DNA from 2 places in the Mycobacterium sp. E2699 genome. Region 2 is predicted to be linked to the other one. Evidence: predicted binding sites of a transcription regulator. Region 2 holds the regulator's gene; the other holds the start of a gene.

Region 1 (4,419 bases), on a different contig from region 2:
GGTTACCGGGTCGACGCCGTTGCGCCGCCGGATGTAGGGGTGCACCGACCCGCCCTGAATGGGACCGGGGCGGATCAGCGCGACCTCCACCACCAGGTCGTAGAAGATCCGCGGCCGCAGCCGCGGCAGGGTGGCCATCTGTGCGCGCGACTCGACCTGGAACACGCCGACGGAATCGGCGCGGGCCAGCATCTCGTACACCGCCGGTTCGGAGAGGTCGAGGCGGGCCAGATCCACCTCGATGCCCTTGTGTTCGGCCACCAGGTCGATGGCGTAGTGCAGCGCGCTGAGCATGCCCAGCCCGAGCAGGTCGAATTTCACCAAACCGATTGCCGCGCAGTCGTCCTTGTCCCATTGCAGCACGCTGCGGTTCTCCATGCGCGCCCACTCCACCGGGCAGACGTCGGCGATCGGGCGGTCGCAGATCACCATGCCGCCGGAGTGAATGCCCATGTGCCGCGGCAGGTTCCGGATCTGGTTGGCCAGCTCGATCACCTGCGGCGGGATGTCGTCGATATCCGGTGAGTCCGCGAGCCCGTTCCAGTGGCTGATCTGCTTGCTCCACGCGTCCTGCTGCCCCTGCGAGAAGCCCAGGGCGCGGGCCATGTCGCGCACCGCGATCTTTCCCCGATAGGTGATGACGTTGGCGACCTGGGCGGCGTAGTCGCGGCCGTACTTTTCGTAGACGTACTGGATGACCTTTTCGCGCTGGTCGGATTCGATGTCCATGTCGATGTCGGGCGGCCCGTCGCGGGCCGGCGACAGGAAGCGCTCGAACAGCAGCTCGTTGGCCACCGGGTCCACGGCGGTGACGCCCAGGGCGTAGCAGACCGCGGAATTGGCCGCCGATCCCCTGCCCTGGCACAGGATGTTGTTTTCCCGGCAGAACCGGGCGATGTCGTGCACCACCAGGAAGTAGCCCGGAAATGTCAGGTGCGCAATGACTTTCAGCTCGTGTTCGATCTGGGCGTAGGCGCGGGGCGCTGATTCGGGGAGCCCGTAGCGGTCGCGCGCCCCGGCCATCGTCAACTGCCGCAGCCAGCTGTCCTCGGTGTGCCCGGCGGGCACGTCGAACGGCGGCAGCCGCGGCGCGATGAGCGCCAGCCCGAACGCGCACTGCTCGCCGAGCTCGGCGGCCGCGCGCACCGCGTCGGGCCGCTCACCGAACAGCCGGGCCATCTCCTCGCCGGAGCGCAGGTGCTCACCGCCCAGCGGGGCCAGCCACCCCGCGGCGGAGTCCAGGGACTGCCGGGCCCGGATCGCGCCCATCGCCATGGCCAGCCGGCCGCGCGACGGGTGGGCGAAATGCGCCCCGGTGGTGGCGACCACCCCGACGCCGAAGCGCGGCGCGAGGCCGGCCAGCGCCGCGTTGCGTTCGTCGTCGAGCGGGTGGCCGTGCCGGGTCAGCTCGACGCTGACCCGGTGCGCCCCGAACCGGTCCACCAGGTCGGCCAGCGCCCGCTCCGCGGCGTCCGGGCCTTGCGACAGCGCCTGGCGCACATGGCCTTTGCGGCACCCGGTCAGGATGTGCCAGTGCCCGCCGGCGGCCTCGGTCAGCGCGTCGAGGTCGTAGCGCGGCTTGCCCTTCTCCCCGCCGGCCAGGTGCGCCGCGGCCAGTTGTCGCGACAGCCGCCGGTAGCCTTCCGGGCCGCGGGCCAGCACCAGCAGGTGCGGGCCGGGGGGATCCGGCGTCTCGGTGCGCGCGCCCGGCCCCAGCGACAGCTCGGCGCCGAACACGGTGCTCAGGTCGAGTTCGGCGGCGGCTTCGGCGAACCGCACCGCCCCGTACAGGCCGTCGTGGTCGGTGAGCGCCAGGGCGCGCAGGCCCAGCCGGGACGCCTCCTCGACCATCTCCTCGGGAGTGCTGGCGCCGTCGAGGAAGCTGAACGCCGAATGCGCGTGCAACTCGGTATACGGGACCGACGAGCGGACCGCCCCGGTGTCGCCCGGCGGCCGGTAGGTCCCGCGTTTGCGCGACAGCGGGGCGTCCTCGGTGGGTTCCGCCGGCGCGCCGGCGTGGCGCGGCTTGCCGTCGAGCACCCGCTCCATCTCCGCCCAGCTCGGCGGCCCGTTGAACCAGCCCACGGTCCCGAGCCTACTCGAATATATGTTCGAATGCGAACATCTGTTAAACCGCTCTAAACACGTTCTTAACGCTGCCGGCCTACCGCCCCGAACCCGCCGCACAGATACTGGTACCAGGGCAAAACGACGGCGGGGACTGGGCATGGCGCAAGCGAAGACACTGGACACGGCTTACCTCAAGGCTCAGGATCCCGAACAGCACGCCAGCCTGGCGATCGGCGCGGTCGCCGTCGTCGACGGCCCCGTCCCCGATTGCACGCTACTGAAAGACCTTCTGGCGGAACGCCTTCGCTCGATACCGCGTTGCACACAGTTGCTGCGGGCGCAGAATTTCGAGTGGATCGACTGTCCGGAATTCGACGTCGCCCGTCATCTGCGCCGGGTGGCGATTCCGCGCCCGGGCGACGACACCCAGCTGTCCCAGGCCATCGCCTTCGCCCTGGAGCGTCCCCTCGACCTGAACCGCCCGCCGTGGGAATGCTGGGTCATCGAGGGCCTGACGGGCAACCGGTGGGCGATCCTGATGAAGACCCACCACGACGTCGCCGACGGCAACTCGGCCGCCCACCTGCTCGCCAGGCTCTGCGACGACGCCGGCGGTGACGCCTTCACCAACAATGTCGGAGCCCAACAAGTTTCGTCGGGTCCGCAACGAGGCTGGGCCGACGTCCTGGGCCGGGCGGCCACCGTCGCCGGCACGCTGGTCGGGGCGATGTGGCCGACGGAACGCCTGCCCGTCCACCCGGTCATGCGGCGCTACGGCACGGTGCGAGTCCCCGCCGCCGACGTCGACAAGGTGTGCCGCAAATTCGGTGTGACCGTCAACGACGTTGCGCTGGCGGCCATCACCGAGGGCTTCCGGCGGGTCTTGCTGCGGCGCGGCGAGGAGCCGCGCGCGGACTCGTTGCGCACCCTGGTGCCACTGTTCGGGCGGACGGTCCGCTCGCCCATGCTGCCGTATCTGCCCGTCGAACACGAGGATCCCGTCCAGCAGTTGCGCACGGTGCACAAGAGGTGGAAGGCACAGCAGCCCCAGCCCGGCATCGTGGAGTCCGCGCTCAACTGCCTGCCGGGGTTGTTGCGCAGCAACGTATTACAGGTGCTGGCCCGGCTGCCACACGCCGGCCTCGTGACGCTGGGCACCCACACGCCCGGGCCACGCCACCAGCTCCGGTTGATGGGCCAGACGATGGAGCGGCTGCTGCCGATCCCCCCGACCGCCACGCGGCTGAGCACGGGGGTCGCGGTGCTCAGCTACGGCGACGACGTGGTGTTCGGGATCACCGCCGAATACGACGCCGCGGCCGACGTCAAGGAATTGGCCGCCGGCATCGAACTGGGCATGGCGCGGATGGTGGCGCTCAGCGGAGACTCCGTGTTGCTGTTCGGCAGGGAGCACCGGCGCAGGCGCGCGGCCACGAGGCACCCGAGCCAGGCGCCACGAGCGCACCCGTCGGCGCGTTACTGACCCGGCCCCGGCGGGGCGCGGCGCCGTGAGAAGGTTGGGGGCATGCCGGTCACCATCGACCCGCGCCGCCTCGACGCGGTGCTGTTCGACGCCGCGCTGAGCGATGCCCCGGGCCTGGCCGGGCGACTGCGCGACGCCGGCGTCGGCGTCAACTCGTGGGGCGCCGACGCGGGGGCGGTCCGGCCGGGCAGATGCGCCGTCGTGACCGGCGACCCGGACGTCGTTCGGGCCGCGCGCGATGCGGGGTACGCCCTGGTCATCGGTGTCGGGGACCCGGACGCACTGCGGGGCGCCGGCGCCGACGCGGTGGTCACCGACCCGGGTGAGATCACTGTGCGCACCGGGGATCGGCGGATGTCCCGGCTGCCCGACGCGCGAGAAGCCTTGGACGCACTGGCCGACCGCAGCCCTGCGGTCTTCTACGACTTCGACGGCACACTGTCGGACATCGTCAACGATCCCGACGCCGCCCGGCCCGTCGCCGGGGCCGTCGAGTCGCTGCAGAAGCTGGCCGCGCAATGTCCGGTAGCGGTGCTGTCCGGCCGCGATCTCGCCGACGTGACGAAGCGCCTCGGCGTGCCGGGCATCTGGTACGCCGGCAGCCACGGCTTCGAGCTGACCGCGCCGGACGGCACGCACCACCAGAACGAGGACGCGGCCGCGGCCATCCCCGTGCTGGAACAGGCGGCCGCCGAACTGCGTGACCGGCTGGGCTCGATTCCCGGAATTGTGATCGAGCACAAGCGTTTTGGCGTGGCGGTACACTACCGCAACGCCGCCAGGGACCGCGTCGGCGAGGTGGCCGCGGCGGTGCGCGCGGCGGGCCGGCGCGACGCGCTTCGGGTCACCACCGGCCGCGAGGTCAT
Region 2 (4,419 bases):
ACCGGCCCGCTGGGCGCCAAGCAGGGCGGCAACTACCCGATCGGCGGCGACGGGATCGCCCAGAACTTCGCCGGCGGCAAGGTGTTCTTCAACCCGGCCACCGGTGCGAACGCCCTCGAGAGCGACATCCTCGCCAAGTACGAGTCGCTGGGCGGGCCGGCCGGCAGCGACCTCGGTTACCCCACCGCCAACGAGTCCGACGGCGGCATCGGCCCCTCCAGCCGCGTCGCCACCTTCGCGGCGGCCGACAAGCCGGTGATCTTCTGGACCCCCGATCACGGCGCGTTCGTGGTGCGGGGCGCGATGAAGGCCGCGTGGGACAAGCTCCGCGGCCCCAACGGCAAGCTCGGTGCCCCGGTCGGCGATCAGGCCGTCGACGGCGACGTGGTTTCGCAGCAGTTCACCGGCGGCAAGATCTCGTGGAACCGGGCGAAGAACTCGTTCAGCACCGACCCGTCGAACCTGGCTCCCTTGCTGTCCGGCCTGCAGGTCTCGGGGCAGAACCAGCCGAGCACCGCGGCGATGCCCTCGCACGGCAAGAAGTTCGCCTGGCGCTGGTGGTGGGTGGCGGCCGCCGTCGGGGTGCTGCTGCTGATCGCCCTGTTGGCGCTGACGGCGGTGGGAATGCGCCGGCGCCGCGCCCGCCGCGGCCCCGTCACCGCCGCCTACGAACCCGAGCGCGACGTCCATGCCGGTTACGAGGGCCCGCTTGACGGGCACTGGGAGCGCGAAGACGCCGACCTCGCGACCGACCATTTCCCGGTCGGAGACGTCGCGGCGGCCGAAGGCCAGCCGCACGCCGACGCCGAATCCGCGGGGCGGGTCAGCTGGAGCCGAGCGGCCGGTGGGTACGGCGAAGGCGAATCCGACCACGGCGCAACCGAATTCGAGGATGCAGTCGCCGAAGACGAGAATCCCGACGCGGTGGACACGGATTCCATACCCATCGTCTCGGCGGCGGCACTGTCGGAGGTGGGCTATCCCGACGTGCCCGTGCAGGACCGCCGCGAGGAGGCCGGCTACGAGGGCGCCGACCATGAGGAGGCGGGCTACGAAGAGGCCGGCTACGAGGAGGCCGGTTACGAAGAGGCCGGTTACGAGGAGGCCGGCTACGAGGGGACGGGCCACGAGGAGGTGGGCCATGAGGGGGCCGCCGCCGAGGAGGCCGGGCCGTCCCGCACGGTCGTTCCCGAGGCGGCGGCCGTGGCCGCCGCGGAATCCCGCGTCGGTCGGCACGCTGCCGCGGATGACGAGGAGCCGTCGGAGGTGGCCTCAGCGGCCGGCGGGGCGTCGGCACCCGGTCGGCGCCCGACGATCCGCCTGCCGCTGGACGACCCGTACCAGGTGCCCGACGGCTATCCGATCAAGGCCAGCGCGAGCTTCGGCCTGTACTACACGCCCGGCAGCCCCCTCTATCACGACACCCTGGCCGAATTGTGGCTGTCCAGCGAAGAAGTCGCGCAAGCCAACGGCTTCCACAAGGCCGACTGAGTCAGGGCCGGCCGAGCGCGGCTAGATCTTGCGGATCACCGTGACGACTTTGCCGAGCACGGTGGCGTCGTTGCCCGGGATCGGGTCGAACGCCGGGTTGTGCGGCATCAGCCACACCTGACCGCCCGCGCGCTTGAACGTCTTGACCGTGGCCTCGCCGTCGATCATGGCGGCCACGATGTCCCCGTTGTCCGCGACGTGCTGCTGGCGCACCACGACCCAGTCGCCGTCGCAGATCGCGGCCTCGACCATCGAATCGCCCACCACCTTGAGCAAGAACAGCGTGCCCTCGCCGACCAACTCGCGGGGCAGCGGGAAAACATCCTCGACGGCCTCTTCGGCGAGTATCGGCCCACCGGCGGCGATGCGCCCCAGCACGGGGACGTAGCTGGGCTCGGGCAGGGCGTCCGAGCCCGCGACGTCGGTGACCGGCGCCGCGTCGGTGGCGTCCTCGGCGCCCCGGACGTCCACGGCCCGCGGCCGGTTCGGGTCGCGGCGCAGGTATCCCTTGCGCTCCAGCGTGCGCAGTTGGTGCGCCACCGAGGACGTCGAGGTCAGTCCGACGGCATCGCCGATCTCCCGGATGCTCGGCGGGTAGCCGCGGCTGGTGACCGACGCGCGGATGACGTTGAGAATGGTTCGCTGCCGTTCGGTCAGCGAGGAATCTGCGGGGGGCGAGCTGCTTGATGGGGTGTCGTTGCTGTCGCTCATGCACCGAATGTAGCCGCACCGGGGCGAAGAATCAAACATGTGTTCGACTCGCGTGTCGTGCTGCGGCGGCGGCCCGCCGAAACACCCCCGGAGCGGCCGAATAACAAAGGTGTAACTCTTCGATCGATCGGGTATCTCAACGCCATGTCAGAGGTCGCGCCCCGAAAGTTGTCGGTGGGGTGCTCTAGCGTTTTGCTCGTCCGACACGCTTCGCTCAAATGTTCGGTTATCGAACACACGAGCGACTATAGTCGAACACACGAGCGAGAATGAGTTGACCGGAGGAACGCAGATGACCATCATCCACACAGTCGCGCCGCGTACGTCCGGCGTCCGGCGCCCGGTCAACGGGCCGGCGCAGGGTCTCCGCCACGGCCGGGACGGCCTTGCGCGTTTTCACCGGCCCGGCCCGGCCAGGCCGGCGGGTGCGGCGCCGCGCTACCACGGCACCGGTGTGGCGATGTCGGTTGCCCCGCACCGGACGCGTCGGCCCGTCACGCTGGCGACGACGGTGGGGCTGGCGCTGGTCGCCGCGGCCATCACCCTGTGGCTGGGCCTGGTCGCCAACATCGGGCAGGCGGTCAACGGCGATTCCGCGGGAGCGACCGCCGCGGTCCCCGATCGGCTGGCCGTCGTGCGGGTCGAGCCCGGGGAGTCCCTGCAGGATGTCGCGCACCGGGTGGCGCCCGACGCGCCGGCCCGCCAGGTCGCCGAGCGGATCCGCGAACTCAACGACCTCAACTCACCCTCGCTGGCCGCGGGCCAGACGTTGATCGCGCCGGTCGGCTGACCCGGCGAATCGGCGAAAGGTGTCCGTCCCAAGCCGGGGAGCGCACGGGTACGCTCGGGGTGTTCTGCGACCCCGGATGTGAGCACGGCGAAGGAGCGGTCATGCACTGTCCGTTCTGCCGTCATCCCGACTCCCGGGTGATCGACTCGCGGGAGACCGACGAGGGCCAGGCCATCAGGCGCCGCCGGTCCTGCCCCGAGTGCGGGCGACGTTTCACCACCGTCGAAACCGCGGTGCTGGCCGTGGTCAAACGCAGCGGCGTCACCGAGCCCTTCAGCCGGGAAAAGGTCATCAGCGGGGTCCGTCGGGCATGTCAGGGCCGCCAGGTCGACGACGACGCGCTGAATCTGCTTGCCCAGCAGGTGGAAGACACCGTGCGCGCCGCGGGGTCGCCGGAGGTGCCCAGCCACGAGGTCGGCCTGGCCATCCTGGGCCCGTTGCGCGATCTGGACGAGGTGGCGTACCTGCGGTTCGCGTCGGTGTACCGGTCGTTCTCGTCCGCGGAGGATTTCGAGCGCGAGATCGAGGCGCTGCGCGCGCACCGCAAACTGTCGACGGATCCGGAGCCGGCCGCTCGCTAGGCTGTCGTTATGCCGCCCGATCTGCACCCCGATCTGGAGGCGCTGGCGCCGTTGTTGGGGACCTGGGCCGGTCGGGGCTCGGGCAAGTACCCGACGATCCAGCCCTTCGACTATTTCGAGGAAGTCGTGTTCTCCCATGTGGGCAAGCCGTTTCTGGCTTATTCGCAAAAGACCAAGGCGGTCACCGACGGCAAGCCGCTGCACGCCGAGACGGGATATCTGCGGGCGCCGCGGCCGGGCGAGGTCGAGCTGGTGCTGGCCCACCCGAGCGGCATCACCGAAATCGAGGTGGGCACCTATTCGGTGACCGGCGACCGCATCGACGTCGAGCTGTCGACGGGTTCCGGCGGGACAATCGGCCTGACCCCGACCGCCAAAGAGGTTACGGCGCTTGGCCGGTCGCTGCGCATCGACGGCGACGAGCTGTCCTACAAGGTGCGCATGGGCGCGGTGGGGCAGCCCTTACAGGATCACCTCGACGCGGTGCTGCACCGCCGGGTCTGAGTCGCTCAGTCGACCTGCCGGACACCGTCGTTGACGACGCGCCCCGCCACGCCCACCCACCCCTCGGCGTTCCACGTGGTGTCGATGACCGACCCCTTGCCCTGCGTGATGTGCAGGTCGCGGCTGAGGTAGTCGGTGATCCGCATCGCCGCCGAGCCGGTCGCCTCGTCCTCCGGCACGCCGAGGTTTGCGAAAAACCCCCGCGCACGCACCGAGCCGGCCGGCCGATCGACCCAGGCCCACAGGTAGTGCGCGACGTCGACGGGAAAGTCGGCCGGGTCGGCGGCCAAAACGTCGTCGGCGGAACCGAATTCGTGAATGGCCAATTCCGGGGCCCACTCC

The links. The regulator LexA, encoded in region 2, represses DNA repair genes until DNA is damaged. The targets are predictions, from matches to a motif close to CGAACANNTGTTCG.
Region 1: a site for LexA is predicted at 2,101-2,114, ahead of A5696_RS03990 (error-prone DNA polymerase). Genes of this name have one in related genera too.

Annotation. Positions count from the first base shown of each region.
Region 1 is NZ_LZJH01000033.1:156,585-161,003, reverse strand. It holds gene A5696_RS03990 (error-prone DNA polymerase) at 1-2,085, opposite strand, end outside; gene A5696_RS03985 (wax ester/triacylglycerol synthase domain-containing protein) at 2,228-3,553, shown strand; gene otsB (trehalose-phosphatase) at 3,596-4,419, shown strand, end outside.
Region 2 is NZ_LZJH01000104.1:110,248-114,666, reverse strand. It holds gene A5696_RS19230 (LGFP repeat-containing protein) at 1-1,491, shown strand, start outside; gene lexA (transcriptional repressor LexA) at 1,513-2,202, opposite strand; gene A5696_RS19220 (LysM peptidoglycan-binding domain-containing protein) at 2,495-2,992, shown strand; gene nrdR (transcriptional regulator NrdR) at 3,094-3,573, shown strand; gene A5696_RS19210 (peroxynitrite isomerase) at 3,583-4,077, shown strand; gene A5696_RS19205 (PhzF family phenazine biosynthesis protein) at 4,083-4,419, opposite strand, start outside.